3 regions of the Modestobacter sp. KNN46-3 genome follow, and region 1 is predicted to be linked to each of the others. Evidence: riboswitches for the same ligand, from Rfam matches in the RefSeq annotation. Region 1 holds a riboswitch; each other region holds the start of a gene.
The links. Region 1 has a riboswitch for thiamine pyrophosphate ahead of G5C62_RS05815 (alcohol dehydrogenase catalytic domain-containing protein). Riboswitches for the same ligand answer to the same signal wherever they lie in the genome.
Positions count from the first base shown of each region.

Region 2: it holds a riboswitch for thiamine pyrophosphate, as region 1 does, so the genes downstream of both, thiC (phosphomethylpyrimidine synthase ThiC) here and G5C62_RS05815 (alcohol dehydrogenase catalytic domain-containing protein) in region 1, are expected to answer to the same signal.
Region 3: it holds a riboswitch for thiamine pyrophosphate, as region 1 does, so the genes downstream of both, G5C62_RS08030 (cytosine permease) here and G5C62_RS05815 (alcohol dehydrogenase catalytic domain-containing protein) in region 1, are expected to answer to the same signal.

Region 1 covers NZ_JAAKGN010000014.1:28,171-33,292, reverse strand. Annotated here, with positions in the region: gene G5C62_RS05830 (acetyl-CoA C-acetyltransferase) at 1-4, opposite strand, end outside; gene G5C62_RS05825 (SDR family oxidoreductase) at 131-916, opposite strand; gene G5C62_RS05820 (hypothetical protein) at 1,075-1,299, shown strand; TPP riboswitch at 1,304-1,413, shown strand; gene G5C62_RS05815 (alcohol dehydrogenase catalytic domain-containing protein) at 1,404-2,414, shown strand; gene G5C62_RS05810 (MFS transporter) at 2,459-3,712, shown strand; gene G5C62_RS05805 (maleylpyruvate isomerase family mycothiol-dependent enzyme) at 3,726-4,418, opposite strand; gene G5C62_RS05800 (FAD-dependent oxidoreductase) at 4,607-5,122, shown strand, end outside.
Region 2 covers NZ_JAAKGN010000001.1:67,114-72,235, reverse strand. Annotated here, with positions in the region: gene G5C62_RS00375 (YafY family protein) at 1-556, shown strand, start outside; gene thiC (phosphomethylpyrimidine synthase ThiC) at 595-2,391, opposite strand; TPP riboswitch at 2,385-2,498, opposite strand; gene G5C62_RS00365 (response regulator transcription factor) at 2,573-3,223, opposite strand; gene G5C62_RS00360 (sensor histidine kinase) at 3,220-4,491, opposite strand; gene G5C62_RS00355 (ABC transporter ATP-binding protein) at 4,690-5,122, shown strand, end outside.
Region 3 covers NZ_JAAKGN010000024.1:23,156-28,277, forward strand. Annotated here, with positions in the region: gene G5C62_RS08010 (thiazole synthase) at 1-383, opposite strand, end outside; gene thiS (sulfur carrier protein ThiS) at 424-630, opposite strand; gene thiO (glycine oxidase ThiO) at 627-1,739, opposite strand; gene thiE (thiamine phosphate synthase) at 1,736-2,362, opposite strand; gene G5C62_RS08030 (cytosine permease) at 2,359-3,702, opposite strand; TPP riboswitch at 3,693-3,803, opposite strand; gene G5C62_RS08035 (TenA family transcriptional regulator) at 3,863-4,471, shown strand; gene G5C62_RS08040 (TenA family protein) at 4,468-5,097, shown strand; gene G5C62_RS08045 (ABC transporter ATP-binding protein) at 5,097-5,122, shown strand, end outside.

The sequences.
Region 1 (5,122 bases):
CCATGCCCCGACTCTGCCAGCTCTGCCCCGGCTCGGTGCAGCGGAGCCGACCACTCACCGGAAGCCGGCGTCGCCCGGGACGCCGACGACGCCCCTGCCCGCGGACCGGGAGGGGCGTCGTCGGAGCGGGTCAGTCGCGCGGCTTCGCCATCGCCTCGTGCGCGGAGCTCTTGAGCGAGTCGGGGAGCACCTTGTTGGCCGCGCCCTGCACCTTGGTCCTCAGCGAGGCGGCGAGCACCTTCTCCTCCCCGGCCATCAGCGCCTCGAAGCCCTGCGCGGCGACCTCCGCCGGGTCGTCCTTGGGGCCCTGGCCGATGGCGGTGTCCTCCAGGTCGGCCCGGGCGAAGAACTCGGTGTCCGTGGGGCCGGGCATCAGCGCGGTGATCGTGACGGCGGAGTCCTTGAGCTCCTGCTGCACGGCCTCGGTCAGCGACTGGACGAAGGACTTCGAGGCGTTGTAGACCGGCTGGTACGCGCCGGGCATGGTCGCCGCGATCGAGGAGGTCACCAGCACCCGGCCCGCGTTGCGACCGGTCATCTGCACGAGGACCAGCTTCAGCAGCGCGGCGGTGGAGACCACGTTGAGCTGCATGACCTCCAGGTCGTCGGCCCAGTCGGTGTCGACGAACGCACCGCCACGGCCGACACCGGCGTTGAGCGCGGCGGCGTCCAGCGGGCGGCCGAGGCCCTGCACCCGGGTCCACAGCTGTTCGATCCCGCCGGGGGTGCGCAGGTCGGCCTGGACGGCGGTCACCTCGGCGCCCTCGGCGCGCAGCTTCGCGGCCGCCGTGTCGATCGTCGGGTCCTCGGCGTCGATCACCAGGTCGAAGCCGTGCTGGGCGAACTGCTTGGCGAGCTCGAACCCGATCCCGCTGGAGGCGCCGGTGACGAGGGCGAGGGGCTTGGTGTCGGTCATGCACCTCGCCCTACCCGCCCCCCGGGCCGGGTGCACCCACCGCGACCTCCTTTCCGGCCGCGGGGGCTGGTGGCCGCACCCGGGGTCAGGGGGTGCGGCCGGACCGACCCTCGCACCCCCTGCTGACGGTTTCCTGTGCGTCGGCTCAGACTCGGCCCATGACCGAGGACGCAGGGCCGGCCGGGGACGCCGGCGTGATCTGTTCGGCGAAGGGCTGCCGGGAGCCGGCGACCGTCGTCCTGGTGTGGAACAACCCGAAGGTGCACACCCCCGACCGGGAGAAGACCTGGACGGCGTGCGAGGCGCACCGCGAGCAGCTCTCCCACCACCTGGCGATCCGGTCGTTCCTGCGCCGGGTCGAGCCGGTCGCCCCGCTGCGGTAGCTTCAGCGGCGCACACGGGAGCCCGGGCGCGGGCTGAGAAGGCGGACGACCACCGCCGACCGTCCACACCTGATCCGGTTCATGCCGGCGGAGGGAGCTGCTCGATGCTCGCTGCCCGTTTCCACGCACCTGGCCGACCCCTGGCCCTGGACGACGTCCCGGTGCCCGAACCCGCCCCCGACGAGGTGCGGGTGCGGGTGCGCGCGGCCGGGGTCTGCGGCACCGAACTGCACTTCACCGACGGCCTGTACGCGCCGTCCCGGACGCCGATGACGCTGGGCCACGAGGCCGCGGGCACGGTCGACGCGGTCGGGTCGGCCGTCACCGGCTGGGCCGAGGGCGACCGGGTCGCCGTCTACTACTACCTCTTCTGCGGCAGCTGCCGCTGGTGCCTGCGCGGTCGGCAGAACCTGTGCCTCACCCCGCGCGGGGTGCTGGCCTTCGCCGCGGACGGCGCCTTCGCCGAGCAGCTGGTGGTGCCGGCGCACTGCCTGGTCCGGCTGCCCGACGAACTGCCGTTCGAGGCTGCCGCACCGCTGTGCTGCGCGGGCACGACCGCGGTGCACGCGCTCACCGAGGCCGCGGTCGAGCCCGGTGACGTGGTCGTCGTGCTCGGCGCGGGCGGGGTCGGGCTGGCCGCGGTGCAGGAGGCCCGACGACGCGGCGGCGTGGTCGTGGCCGTCAGCCGGGACGACGCCCGCCGGTCGGCTGCCCGGTCCGCCGGAGCGGTGGCCGCGGTCTCCCCCGCCGAACTCGCCGGCACCGTGGCCCGGCTGTCCGGCGGGCAGGGCGCCGACGTCGTCGTGGAGCTCGCCGGGGTGACGGCGACCCTCGAGCTGGCGACGGCGGTGCTCGGTCGCCGCGGGCGGCTGGTGCTGGTCGGGTACAGCGCCGACGCACTGACGGTGAGCCCGCTGGGGATGGTGGTCGCCGAGCAGCGGGTCATCGCCAGCGTGGGCAACACGCTGGCCGAGCTGGAGCAGGCGGTGGCGCTGGCCGCGGCCGGGCAGCTGGCGCCGCCGGTGGCGGGCACGCTGCCGCTGACCCAGGTGAACGAGGCGCTGGACCGGCTGCGCAGGGGGGACGTCGCAGGGCGGCTCGTGCTCACCCCCTGACGCCCCGCAGCGGTGTCCCGGGCCGCGTGTGAGGATCGGCGCTCGTGCGACATCGCAGCAAGGACGCCCCCCTCCCCCGCGAGGTCGGCGTCCTGGCGATCGTCGCCTTCGTCGTCGCCCTCGGCTTCGGCATCGTCGCCCCGGCGATCCCGCTGTTCGTCCGCGACTACGGGGTCGGCACCACCGCCGTCGGGTTCGCCGTCAGCGCGTTCGCCTTCTTCCGGTTCGTCTCCGCCTTCGCCGGGGGCTCCCTCGTCGAGCGGATCGGCGAGCGCGCCGTGCTCGCCGCCGGGCTGGCGATCGTCGCGGTCGCCACCGCCGCGGCCGCCCTGGCCGGCAACTTCCCGCTCTTCGTCGCCCTGCGCGCGGCCGGCGGGATCGGCAGCGCGATGTTCACCGTGGCCGCCCTCTCGCTGCTGCTGCGCACGGCACCGGCGGCCCAGCGCGGCCGGGCTGCGGCCACCTACCAGGGCGGTTTCATCCTCGGCGGCATCGCCGGCCCGGCGGCCGGCGGGTTCCTCGCCGAGGTCTCCCCGCGGCTGCCGTTCTTCGTCTACGGCGGCTTCCTGCTGGTCGCGGGGGTGGTCGCGCTGGTCCTGCTGCGCCCGGCCGCGCTGCCCCCGGTCGCGGGAGCCGCGGCCGACCCGGACCCCGCGGCTGACCAGGTGCGCGGCGGTGGCCCCTCGGCCGTGGCCGTGCCCCCCGCGGGCGCCGATGGTGGCGGGCTGCGCGCGGCGCTGCGGTCCCGGGCCTACGTCGCGGCGCTGGTGGCCAACCTGGGCGTGGGCTGGGTGCTGTTCGGCGTCCGCAACTCCCTCGTGCCGCTGTACGTGACCGAGGAGCTGGGCAAGACGGTGGCCTGGGCCGGCGCCGGCCTGCTCGCGGGGTCGGTGGCGCAGGCGGTCGGGCTGCTGCGCGCCGGGCGGCTGGCGGACAGCTGGGGTCGCCGTCCCTCGCTGCTGCTCGGTTCGGCACTGTCCACGGCGGCGATCGCCGTCCTGGTGCTGCCGCCGACCACCGCGGCGTTCCTGCTCTCGATGGCCACCTTCGGGCTGGGCGCCTCGCTGCTGGCCAGCGTGCCGGCCGCGGTGGTCGGTGACGTCAGCCCGGCCCGGGGCGGCCGGGTGGTGGCGGTCTTCCAGATGGTCGCCGACCTGGGCGCGGTGGCCGGGCCGCTGGTCGCCGGCTGGCTCACCGACGCCTTCTCCTACCAGGTCGCCTTCGCGGTCAGCGCCGCCGTGCTGGGCGCGGCGCTGCTCGCTGCGCTGGCGATGCCGCGGGACCGCCCCGCCGGCTGAGTCGGCAGGCCGGTCAGAGCCAGGGGGCCAGCGTCGGCAGCGGACCGTCGGCCTCCAGCTCCTCCCCCGCGCTGCGGCCGGTGACCCACGCCGCGACCGCCGGCAGCGGACCGGCGACGGCCAGGGCGCCGGTGCCCCACTCCCGGTCACCGGCGAACAGCGCGACGTCGGGCACGGAGTCGCGGCGGTCCCACATCCGGAAGACGTCGTCGACGAGCGCGGCCAGGACGTCGTCCGGGAGGTCGGTGAAGCCGACGCCCTCGTCCAGGTCGACCGCGTGCACCCACACCTCCCGGCAGCGCATCCAGGGCACCTCCGCGGCCGGCACCTGGCGCCCCTGCGCGGTCCGCACCTGGGCTGCCCACGCCTCCTCGGGCAGGCCGCGGACCGCGGCGGCCAGCCGACCGGTCGCGGCCACCACGGCAGCGCGCAGCTCGGCGGCCGGCAGCTGTGCCGCCTCGTAGATCTGGGCGTCCCGCGCCTCCATCGAGGCGTACATCGGCGTCTCCACCCCGGTGCGCGCCCAGGTCAGCAGGTTCACCAGCGCGTCGGCGTTGGCCGCCAGGTGCGCCAGGAGGTGCCGCCGCGACCAGCCGGTCAGCAGGGACGGCGCGTCGAGATCCTCGTCGGTCAGCCGGCCCAGCGCCGTCCCGAGGAGTCGTTCACCGTCCTCCCACCAGCCGAGCGTCTCGACCGGCGCGGTCATCGACGGGTTCCGGGCTCGTGCGCGGGCGCGGTCATGACGTCACCCTGCCGCGCCGCGGGCCGACGTGCCAGAGCTGGCCCGCGGCCGATCGGGACTACCGCCGTTCACCTGCACCCGGTTGGATGGAGATGCCATCGGGGGCCTGCCCACCGGGGCGGTCCACCTCGACGGCCCCGACCGGAGGTGCCGTGCCCGCGCGACCTGTCCTGCTCACCGTCGACGACGACCGCGCGGTCAGCCGCGCCGTCGCCCGCGACCTGCGCCGCCACTACGGCGACCGCTACCGGATCGTCCGCGCCGAGAGCGGCCGCGACGCGCTCGCCGTGCTGCGTGAGCTGACCGCGCGCGGCGAGGCCACCGCTCTGCTCCTCGCCGACCACCGGATGCCCGGGATGACCGGCGTGGAGTTCCTGGAGCAGGCGATGGACCTGGCGCCGACGGCCAAGCGGGTGCTGCTCACCGCCTACGCCGACACCGACGCGGCGATCCGGGCGATCAACGACGTCGACCTGGACCACTACCTGCTCAAGCCCTGGGACCCGCCGGAGAAGCTGCTCTACCCGGTGCTCGACGAGCTGCTCGAGGCCTGGTCGCGCACCGCCCGGGCGCCGTTCGAGGGCATCACGCTGCTGGGCCACCAGTGGTCGGCGGAGACCCAGCAGCTCAAGGAGTTCCTGGCCCGCAACCAGGTGCCCTACCGGCAC
Region 2 (5,122 bases), on a different contig from region 1:
GGACGCCATCCGCCGCCACGAGTGCCTGCGGTTCGACTACAGCAGTCCGCGAACCGGGCAGACGACCCGGACCGTCGAGCCGCACCGCCTCGTCAGCTTCGGCCGGAGCTGGTACCTGGTCGCCTGGGACCCCGACCGCCGCGACTGGCGCAGCTTCCGTGCCGACCGGATGTCCCCGCGGTCGCCCAACGGCTCGCGGTTCACCCCGCGGGAGCCGCCGGACGGTGACGTCGTCGCCTGGCTGTCCCGTCAGCTGTCGGCCCGGACCTGGCCGTACCGGGCGACGGTGCGGCTGCACGAGCCGGCGGCGGCGGTCGCCGACAAGGTCTGGCCGGGCATGGGGGTGGTGACGGCCGTCGATGCTGCCAGCTGCCTGTTCACCGTCGGCGCCGACGACCCCACCACCCTGGTGTGGATGCTCACCTCGGTCGACGCCGACTTCACAGTGCTCGACGGGCCTCCGGAGCTCACCGCGGCCCTGCACCGGCAGTCGCAGCGCTGTGCGGCTGCGATCGCCGAGCTCCCGGCTGACGCACGCACGGGCGAGATCGACTGACGGCCGCCCGCGGACGCAGTGGTCCGCGGGCGGCCGCGTCAGTCGTCCGTGGGTGTGGTCGAGGTGACGGCCTCCGACAGGTCGACGACGGGGAGGTAGACCCGGGCGCCTTCGTCCATAAACTCGGCGGACTTCTCCGCCATCCCCAGCTGGAGCGCCTCGTCCGCGGCGACGCCCTTGGCCGCGGCGTAGGCCCGCACGTCCTGGCTGATCCGCATGGAGCAGAAGTGCGGGCCGCACATCGAGCAGAAGTGCGCGGTCTTGGCCGCACCGGCCGGCAGCGTCTCGTCGTGGAAGTCGCGGGCCGTCGTCGGGTCAAGGGAGAGGTTGAACTGGTCGGTCCAGCGGAACTCGAACCGCGCGTCGGACAGTGCGTCGTCCCAGGCCTGCGCCCCGGGGTGCCCCTTGGCCAGGTCCGCGGCGTGGGCGGCAATCTTGTAGGTGATGACGCCGTCCTTGACGTCGTCCCGGTCCGGCAGCCCCAGGTGCTCCTTGGGGGTGACGTAGCAGAGCATCGCGGTGCCGTACCAGCCGATCATCGCCGCGCCGATGGCGCTGGTGATGTGGTCGTAGCCCGGCGCGATGTCGGTGGTCAGCGGGCCCAGGGTGTAGAACGGCGCCTCGTCGCAGACCTCCAACTGGAGGTCCATGTTCTCCTTGATCTTGTTCATCGGCACGTGCCCCGGACCCTCGACCATCACCTGGACATCGTGTTCCCAGGCGATCCGGGTCAGCTCACCCAACGTGCGCAGCTCGCTGAACTGGGCCTCGTCGTTGGCGTCGGCGATGCACCCGGGGCGGAGGCCGTCGCCGAGGGAGAAGGTGACGTCGTAGGCGGCCATCAGTTCGCACATCTCGCGGAAGTGCGTGTAGAGGAAGTTCTCCTGGTGGTGGGCCAGGCACCAGGCCGCCATGATCGAGCCGCCGCGGGACACGATGCCGGTCTTCCGGTTCGCCGCCAGCGGGACGTAGCGCAGCAGCACCCCGGCGTGCACGGTGACGTAGTCGACGCCCTGTTCGAACTGCTCCACGAGCGTGTCCCGGTAGGCCTCCCAGGACAGGTCCTCGGCCTTGCCGTTCACCTTCTCCAGCGCCTGGTAGATGGGCACGGTGCCGATCGGGACGGCGCTGTTGCGGATGATCCACTCCCGGGTGGTGTGGATGTTGCGGCCGGTCGAGAGGTCCATGACGGTGTCGGCGCCCCAGCGGGTGGCCCAGGTCATCTTGTCCACCTCCTCCTCGATGGAGGAGGCGACCGCACTGTTGCCGATGTTGGCGTTGATCTTGACGAGCAGGTTGCGGCCGATCGCCATCGGCTCGGACTCCGGGTGGTTCACGTTGGCCGGCAGCACCGCGCGGCCGCGGGCGATCTCGCTGCGGACGTGCTCGACGGAGACCCCCTCCCGCAGCGCCACGAACTCCATCTCGGGGGTGACCTGGCCGCGGCGGGCGTAGGCGAGCTGGGTGACCGTCGTCCCCGGCAGGCCGCGGCGGGGACGGTGGGCGGCAGCGAAGACGCTGTCCAGGTCCCGGGTGTCACCCGGGCGGCGCCCGTTGTCCACCGGCTGCACCGCGCGGCCCTCGTAGCTCTCCGTGTCGGCGCGCTCGGTGATCCAGTCCTCCCGGTGCCGGGGCAGCCCGGCCCGGATGTCGGTGTGCACCGCCGGGTCGGTGTACGGGCCCGAGGTGTCGTAGAGCACCACGCTGTCGCCGGTGGACAGCTGCACCTCGCGCATCGGGACCCGCAGGTCCGGGCGGCTGCCCTGCAGGTGGGTCTTGCGGGAGCCGGGGAACTCGGTGCCCTCGGTCTGTGGCCGGTGCTGGACGTCCGTCATCAGGGGTTCCTCCCTACGCCGGTGTTAACCGGATCAGGTGCGAACGGTCAGCGGCCGGTCCTGCCGCCCTCTCAGCCTCGGTACGCGAGGCTCCCGCGGGTCGACACGGACCCTAGGCCCAAGCGGGTGCTCCTGCCCAGCCCTGACCCGGCGCGGTCGGGGATCGGACGACGGGGGGCGATCAGCCGGTCATGAAGCCGCTCTCGTAGGCAGCGATGACCGCCTGAGTGCGGTCCCGCGCACGGAGCTTGAGCAGCACGCTGCTGACGTGCGTCTTCACCGTCTCGCGGCTGAGGAACAGCTCGGTGGCGATCTCGGCGTTGGACAGCCCGCCCGCCACCAGCCGCAGCACGTCGGCCTCGCGGCCGGTCAGCTCCGGCAGTGCGGCCGGCCCTCGGGCGCGGGAGGGCGCGTGCGAGGCGATGAGCCGCCGGGTCAGGTCCGGGAGCACCAGGGTCGTCCCCCGGGCGACGACCCGGATGGCGTCGACGAGCGAGTCCGGCTCCGACCGCTTCAGCGCGAAGCCGCTCGCCCCGGCCTGCAGCGAACGGAACAGGTAGTCGTCGTCCTCGAACGTGGTCAGGACCAGCACGCGGGGGCGCTGCGGGTCACGGGCGACCAGCTCCGCGGTCGCCGCGATGCCGTCCATGTCGGGCATCCGGACGTCCATGAGGACGACGTCCGGATCGGTGTCGGCCGCGACGGCCAGCGCCTCCCGGCCGGTGCCGGCATCGCCCACGACGGCCAGGTCGGGCTCGCTCTCCAGGATCACCCGCAGCCCGGAGCGGACGAGCACGTCGTCGTCCACGAGCAGCAGCCGCAGGGCGGTCACGCCGCACCCGACAGCGGCAGGGTGACACACAGGTCGAACCCGCCGGCCGGCGTCCGTCCGGCGGTGAGCGTGCCGCCGACGGCGGTCGCCCGCTCCCGTAGGCCGGCCAACCCGCGGCCGCCGCCGGGGCCCGGGCGGCCGTCGTGCTGGGAGACCGGTTCGTTGCACACGCGGACGACGAGGGTGTCCCCGCTGCGGACGACCTCGGCGACCGTCCGCGGGGTGCCCGCGTGCCGCAGCACGTTCGTCGTCCCCTCCTGGACCACCCGGTAGGCCAGCTCCTGGACACCGGCGGGCACGTCGTCGACGTCGCCGCCCACCACGAGCTCGACGGGCAGGCCGCCGTCGCGGAGTCCGGCAAGCAGGTCCTCGAGGTCGTCCAGCGACGGCGCGGCGAACGGGGCGGGGTCACGGCCGCCGTCCTCGGCACGGAGCACGGTGAGCACCCGGTCGAGCTCCGCGAGCGCGGTCCGGGTGTTCGTCTCGATGTGCCCCAGCGCCTGGCGCGCGAAGTCGGCCTGCAGCGGCCGCTCGCCGACGGGCGTCAGGGTGCGGCGGGCGGCGGTGGCCTGCAGCAGGCTGGCGGTCAGCGCATGACCGATGGTGTCGTGCAGGTCGCGGGCCAGCCTGTTCCGGTCGGCCAGCCGCCGGGTGCTCTGCTGCAGCGCGGCGATCCGCTGTTCGGGCGCGGTGCCGAGCAGCCGCGGCGCCACGGACGCGGACAACCGCACCAGCAGGTCGAGCCCGGCCAGGACGAGGACGACGTCGAGGACCATGAGCGCCAGCAGCGGGAGCGCGTTGAGCGGGTTCCACTCGATCTCCCAGCCGAGGGCGACGAAGACGGCGCCGCCGAACAGCAGGGTGGTGGACGCGGCGAGGCCGAGGAGCACGCGGGCCCCGAGCCAGCCCAGGGCCCGCCAGGTGTCGGCCGCGAAGACCAGCCGCCGCAGCCGGCGGACGACGCCGCGCCGGTCGCGGACCCGCTCACCGGCCGGGACGTCGACACCGAGCAGCCTGCGGGCCAGCCGGCGCTCCATCTCGGCCAGGGAGCGGGTCACTGCGAGCACCAGCAGGACGAGCAGCACGCCGACGCCGTAGACCACGGCCACCACCGAGCCGACCAGCCCGGCGTACAGCACCAGGTACAGCGCGCCGAGGGGCAGGCTCGCCAGCGCGTAGAGGGCCCGGCCTCGCCAGCCCGGGCGGGCGGCGGCCAGCACCATCCGCAGCCGGGCGGCGAGCTCGGTCGCCGAGCGTGAGGAGGTCATCGGGGGCACCGATCGATCGTGGCGGATCGTCGCGCCCGGCGGCTCCCCTGTGCGCGCCCCGTTCGCCTCCCCCACGTGGGGGACGCTGCTCGGCACCGTGGGGTGATCCGCCCGGGCCGATGGGCCCGACACGCTCCGTGTCATGACTGCACCCCTCCCGTGGCGGCGACGCCGTCACGCCCCCGACGGGCCGCGACCATGATCCAGGTGCGCGGCCTCACCAAGGAGTACGGCACCGCGTCCGTGCGTGGGACCAGCACCGTCCGGGCCGTCGACGACCTGACCTTCGACGTCCAGCCGGGCAAGGTGACCGGCTTCCTCGGTCCGAACGGCGCGGGCAAGTCGACCACGATGCGCATGGTCCTCGGCCTCGACCGGCCCACCGCCGGCTCCGCCCTGGTGGCCGGCCGGCCCTTCGCCACGCTGGCCGAGCCGCTCCGGACGGCCGGTGCCCTGCTCGACGCGGGCGCCGTCCACCCCGGGCGCAGCGGGCGCGACCACCTGCGGGTCGCCGCCCGCACGCACGGCATCCCGCTGCGCCGGGTGGACGACGTCGTCGACCAGGTGGGGCTCGGCCCCGCGGCCCGGCGGCGGGTGCGCGGCTACTCCCTGGGCATGCGCCAGCGGCTCG
Region 3 (5,122 bases), on a different contig from region 1:
GCGACCAGTTGCTCGGCGGCGTCCATCAGCTCGACGGCGTCGGGCAGCAGCGTGCGGTCGTCGCCGATGACCTCCAGCTTGATCCAGTCGGTTTCGAACGCCTCCCGGGAGAGCTGGGCGGTCAGCACCGCCTCCCGGGCGGTCTGGCAGCCGGCCGTGTTGGGCAGCAGCCGCACCCCGCAGCGGCTGAGCACCTCGAGCATCGCGCTCCCCGCGGCCGCCTCCACCCGGCGCAGCGCCACGGTCACCAGCTGGGTGCCCGAGGCGCGCACCACCCGCTCCAGCACCTCCAGGCTGGGCAGGCCACCGGTGCCCAGGATCAGCCGGGAGGTGAACGTCTCCCCGCCCAGGCTGAAGGGGTCGGTGGCCTCCTCCTGCTCCAGCGCGGGGACCAGCTCCTCGGTCAGTTCACCGTCGTTCACTTCAGCCTCCTGCGGTGGGGGCGAGCACCTCGAGGCGGTCGCCGGGGAAGAGCTCGGTCGTGGTCCAGCTGCTGCGCGGGACGACGTCGCCGTTGCGGGCGACCGCGACCCGGTCGTGCCCGCTGGTGCGGTCGGCGACGAGCGCGGCGACGGTCGTGCCGTCGGCCAGCTCGACCGGGTCGCCGTTGACGGTCAACGAGATGGTCATCGGTGGGGGAACCTCTCGACGGTGAACGGTGCGGCGAGCTCGGGCAGCTCGCCGGTGGCCAGCAGCTCGGCGACGACGTCACCGGTCACCGGGGTGAGCAGGACGCCGTTGCGGTGGTGGCCGGTGGCCAGCACCAGCCCGGGCAGCGTGCTGGACCCCAGCAATGGGGCGTTGTCGTCGGTGCCCGGCCGCCAGCGGGCGAGGGTCTCGACCAGTTCCAGCTCGGTCACCCCGGGCACCACCTCGATCGCGTCGTGCAGCAGGTCGTGCACCCCGCCGGCGGTGACGGTGGCGTCGAAGCCACGGTCCTCGGTGGTGGCCCCCACGATCAACCCGTCCTCGCCGTAGGGCACCAGGTAGACGTGCCGGCTGCGGACGAGCGCGCGCACCGTGCCGGTGAGCAGCCCCGCCGCCCCGGCCATCCGCAGGATCTGCCCCTTGACCGGCCGGATCGGCAGCGGCGGCACCCCGGGGAGCGTGTTGCTGTGCGCACCCAGGGCCAGGACGACGGTGCCGGCGGCCAGCTCCTCGCCGCCGGCCAGCTGCAGCCCGGTGGCCCGCCCGCCGGTGACCTGCACACCGGCCACCCGGTCGGGCACGAGACGCACCCCGGCGGCCTCGGCGGCTGCGGTCAGCGCTCGGTGCAGCGCCCGGCCGTCGACCGAGTGGTCGCCCTCGACGGCCAGCCCACCGCGCAGGCGGGGGGTGAGCGCGGGCTCCCGGCGGCGGGTGTCCCGCGGGGTCAGCCGCTCGACGGCCAGCCCCAGCTCCTGCTGGTAGCCGTGCAGCGCGTCCAGCGCCCGCACGTCGTCGGCGTCGAAGCCGACCACCAGGGTGCCGACGGTGCGCAGCCCGACCGGCAGCCCGCTGGCCGCCTCGACCTCGGCGGCGAACGCCGGGTAGCGCTGCAGGGAGGCCAGGCACAGCCGCAGGAGCGCCTCCTCCCCGTAGGCGGCCTCGGTGACCGGCGCGAGCATCCCGGCGGCGGCCGCCGAGGCGCCGGCGCCGGGGGCGTCGTCGACGACGGCGACCGACAGGCCGCGCTGCGCCGCCCGCCAGGCCACCGACAGCCCGATCAGCCCACCGCCGGCCACCGCCACGTCGATCACCGGGCGTCCGCCAGTGCCCGCAGCAGCTCCGCCGTCGCGGCTCCCGGGTCAGCGGCGGCGGTGACCGCACCGACCACCGCGACCCCGGTCGCGCCAGCGGCCAGCAGCTCGCCGACCCGCGCCGCGGTGACCCCGCCGATGGCGATCACCGGCACCGGCACCGCGGCGGCCACGGCGCCGACCCCGGCGACCCCGATCGGGTCGGGGAGCCCCGTCTTGGTGGTGGTGGCGAAGGCCGGGCCGACGCCCAGGTAGTCCGCCCCCTCGGCCACCAGCTGCCGGGCCAGCTCCGGGTCGCGCGCCGTGCCGCCGAGGAGGTGCCCCGGCCCGGCGACCCGCCGGGCGGCGGCGAGCGGGAGGTCGCCGGCGCCGAGGTGTGTCCCGTCGGCGCCGACGGCGAGGGCGACGTCCACCCGGTCGTTGACCAGGCACGTCGTGCCCGCGGACCGGCAGAGCTCGACCACGGCCCGGGCGAAGTCGTGCAGCACCCGGTCGCTGCAGCCCTTCGCCCGCACCTGCACCACCGGCGCACCGGCGGCCACCGCGGCGGCGATCGCGGCCAGCGCGGCCGGTCCGCCGTCGGCGTCGGTGAGCACGTGCAGCTGGCCCAGCGGGGAGGTCATGCCCGTTGCCGCCCGCGGCGGGCGCCGAGCAGCGCGATCACCGCGGTGAGGGACGCCGCCACGGCCAGGCTGATCAGCGAGGCCGACCAGCCGTTGGCCGGGTCGATGCCCAGGTCGGCCTGCCGCGCGGTCCACCAGGTGGTCCAGCCGGCGCCGACGCCGGAGAAGAAGGTCGGCAGGGTCAGCTGGTAGGCGACGAACCCGGCCAGCCACGGCAGCAGGTACACCAGCCGGGCCGGGGCGGTGTCCGAGGTGTCCCACCGGCCGGGGGCGCTCAGCGCGTAGGCGACCAGGAAGACGCCGATCAGCGGCACGAAAACCGCGCCGATCAGGAAGAGGAACGGCTCGTAGGCGACGATGTCGAAGCTCAGCGCGAGCAGGGTGGCGGTGGCACCGACGCCCAGCGCGAGCAGCCGGCGGTCCAGCCGGGCCACCACGTTCTGCGCCGACACGGCCGTGGAGTAGACGTTCGCGAACGCCTCGTCGAGTTCCACCGTGATGAGCACCAGCACCGCCAACGCCCCCAGCGGCACGGCCAGCAGCGCGTCGATGACGTCCAGCCCGGAGCTGCCGTAGGCCGCCAGCGCCAGCACACCGAGGGTGAACATCGCGACGGTGGCCAGGCCGTAGCCCAGGGCGGCGCTGGTGCCGGCGACCCGGCCGCTGCGCACGTGCCGGGTGTAGTCGGCGGCGAGCGGGAACCAGGAGATCGGCAGGGCGATCACGATGTCGGTCGCCGTCCAGAACGACGCGGCGCCGCCGCCGTCCAGGGCCGCCCGCGGCTCGGACAGCACCTCGACGAACAGGTAGGCGATCGCGGCCAGCGCCGCCCACACCGCGTACCGGGACAGCACCCGGACCACACCCAATGGCCGCAGCGCCATCGCGGTGGCCAGCACGCCGGCGACCAGCACGAACGGCCAGCGTGGCGCGTCCAGCACCCGGGACGCCGCCTCGGCGATGATCACGATCTCGAAGGTGGCCCAGCCGATGCACTGCACCAGGTTCAGCGCGGTCGGCAGGTAGGAGGCCCGCCGGCCGAGGAGGCCGCGCAGCAGCACCATCCCCGGCACCCCCTCGCGGGCACCGGCGGCGGCGGCCAGCCCCAGCAGCGAGGCGCCGATCACCGCGCCGACGACGATCGCGCCGAGCGTGACCGACAGCGGCTGCCCGGGCAGGACGACGTAGACGGCGGCCACCGGCAGCAGCAGGCTGATGCCCAGGTTGCCCCACAGGCCCGCGGACTCGCGGAAGCCCAGCGTGCGGGCCGGCGGCTCGGTCAGGGTCAGTGGTGCGTCCCCGTGGGACGCGCTGGTGTGGACGGTTCCGGACGTGCTCAACACGGGCTCCCTACGCCGGCATTACCCGGTCAGGTTCCAGCGGTCGGCGGCGCGTCAGCCGCCCTCTCAGCCCGGTCCTCCGAGCTCCCGCACATGGCTCGACGCCATGACGGGGCCACCATAACCACCGTGTGCAACGCCACCTCGTAGAGTCCGCGCCGTGCCGGTCGCCGAGCTGCTGCAACGCCATCCCGAGATCTGGCGCGGGGCCACCGCGCACCCGTTCCTGACCGCGGTGCGTGACGGGTCGCTGCCCGCCGGCGCCTTCGACACCTGGCTGGTGCAGGACGCGCGCTTCGTCGCCGACCTGCTGCGCTTCCAGGCCCGGCTGCTGGCCCGCGCACCGCGGCCCGCGCAGGCGGTGCTGGCCGGGGGCCTGGTCGCGCTGGTCGAGGAGCTGGCCTGGTTCGAGGAGCAGGCGGCCGACCGCGGCCTGGTCCTCACCGCCCCCGCGCTGCCCGCCACCACGGCCTACGCCGAGCTGCTGCAGCGGCTGGACGCCGCCGAGGTGCCGGTCGCGCTGACGGCGCTGTGGACCATCGAGCGCACGTACCTCGACGCCTGGACCACCGCGCTGCCCGGGGCCCCGGCCTACCGCGAGTTCGTCGAGCACTGGACCGTGCCGGGCTTCGCCGGTTACGTCGCCGGCCTCGAGGCGGCGGCCGACGCGGTCGGCGGGGGCAGGGACGCGGTCTTCCTCGACGTCGTCGCCGCCGAGGTGGCCTTCTGGGACATGGCAGTCGGGGACGCGTCGGTGCAGTCGGCATGAGCCTCGCCGCCGGGCTCCGGGCCGAGAACGCCGACCTCGCCGCCGTCGCGCTGGCGCACCCGTTCGTGCAGGGCATCGCCGACGGGACCCTGCCGAGCGAGCGGTTCGCCGGCTATGTCGCCCAGGACGCGTTCTTCCTCGAGTCCTTCGCCCGCGCCTACGCGCTCGGCGCCGCGTACAGCCCCGACCGGGCGGCCCTGGACGTCTTCGCCGATCTGCTCGCCGGCGTCCGCGAGGAGCTGCGGCTGCACGAGGGCTACGCGGCGCGCTGGGGCATCGACCTGACCCTGGTCGAGCCGCTGCCGGCCACGCTGGCCTACACCGAGTTCCTGCTCGCCACGGCGGCCCTGGGCGGGGCAGGGCTGACCTGTGCGGCGATGACGCCGTGCATGCGGCTGTACGCCCACCTCGGGCAGTCGCTGGCCGGCCGGCCCGCCACCCCGTACACCGAGTGGGTCACCACCTACGCCGACCCGGCCTTCGAGGAGCTGGCGGCGACGCTGGAAGGGCTGCTGGACGACACGGCGGCCGACACCCCCGCGGTGCGGCGCGCCTACCGCCGGGCCATGGAGCTGGAGATCGGCTTCTTCGACGCCGCGTGGCGCGGTGGTGCGGAGCCCGGCTGATGGCCCTGCTGGCCGCCGAGCAGCT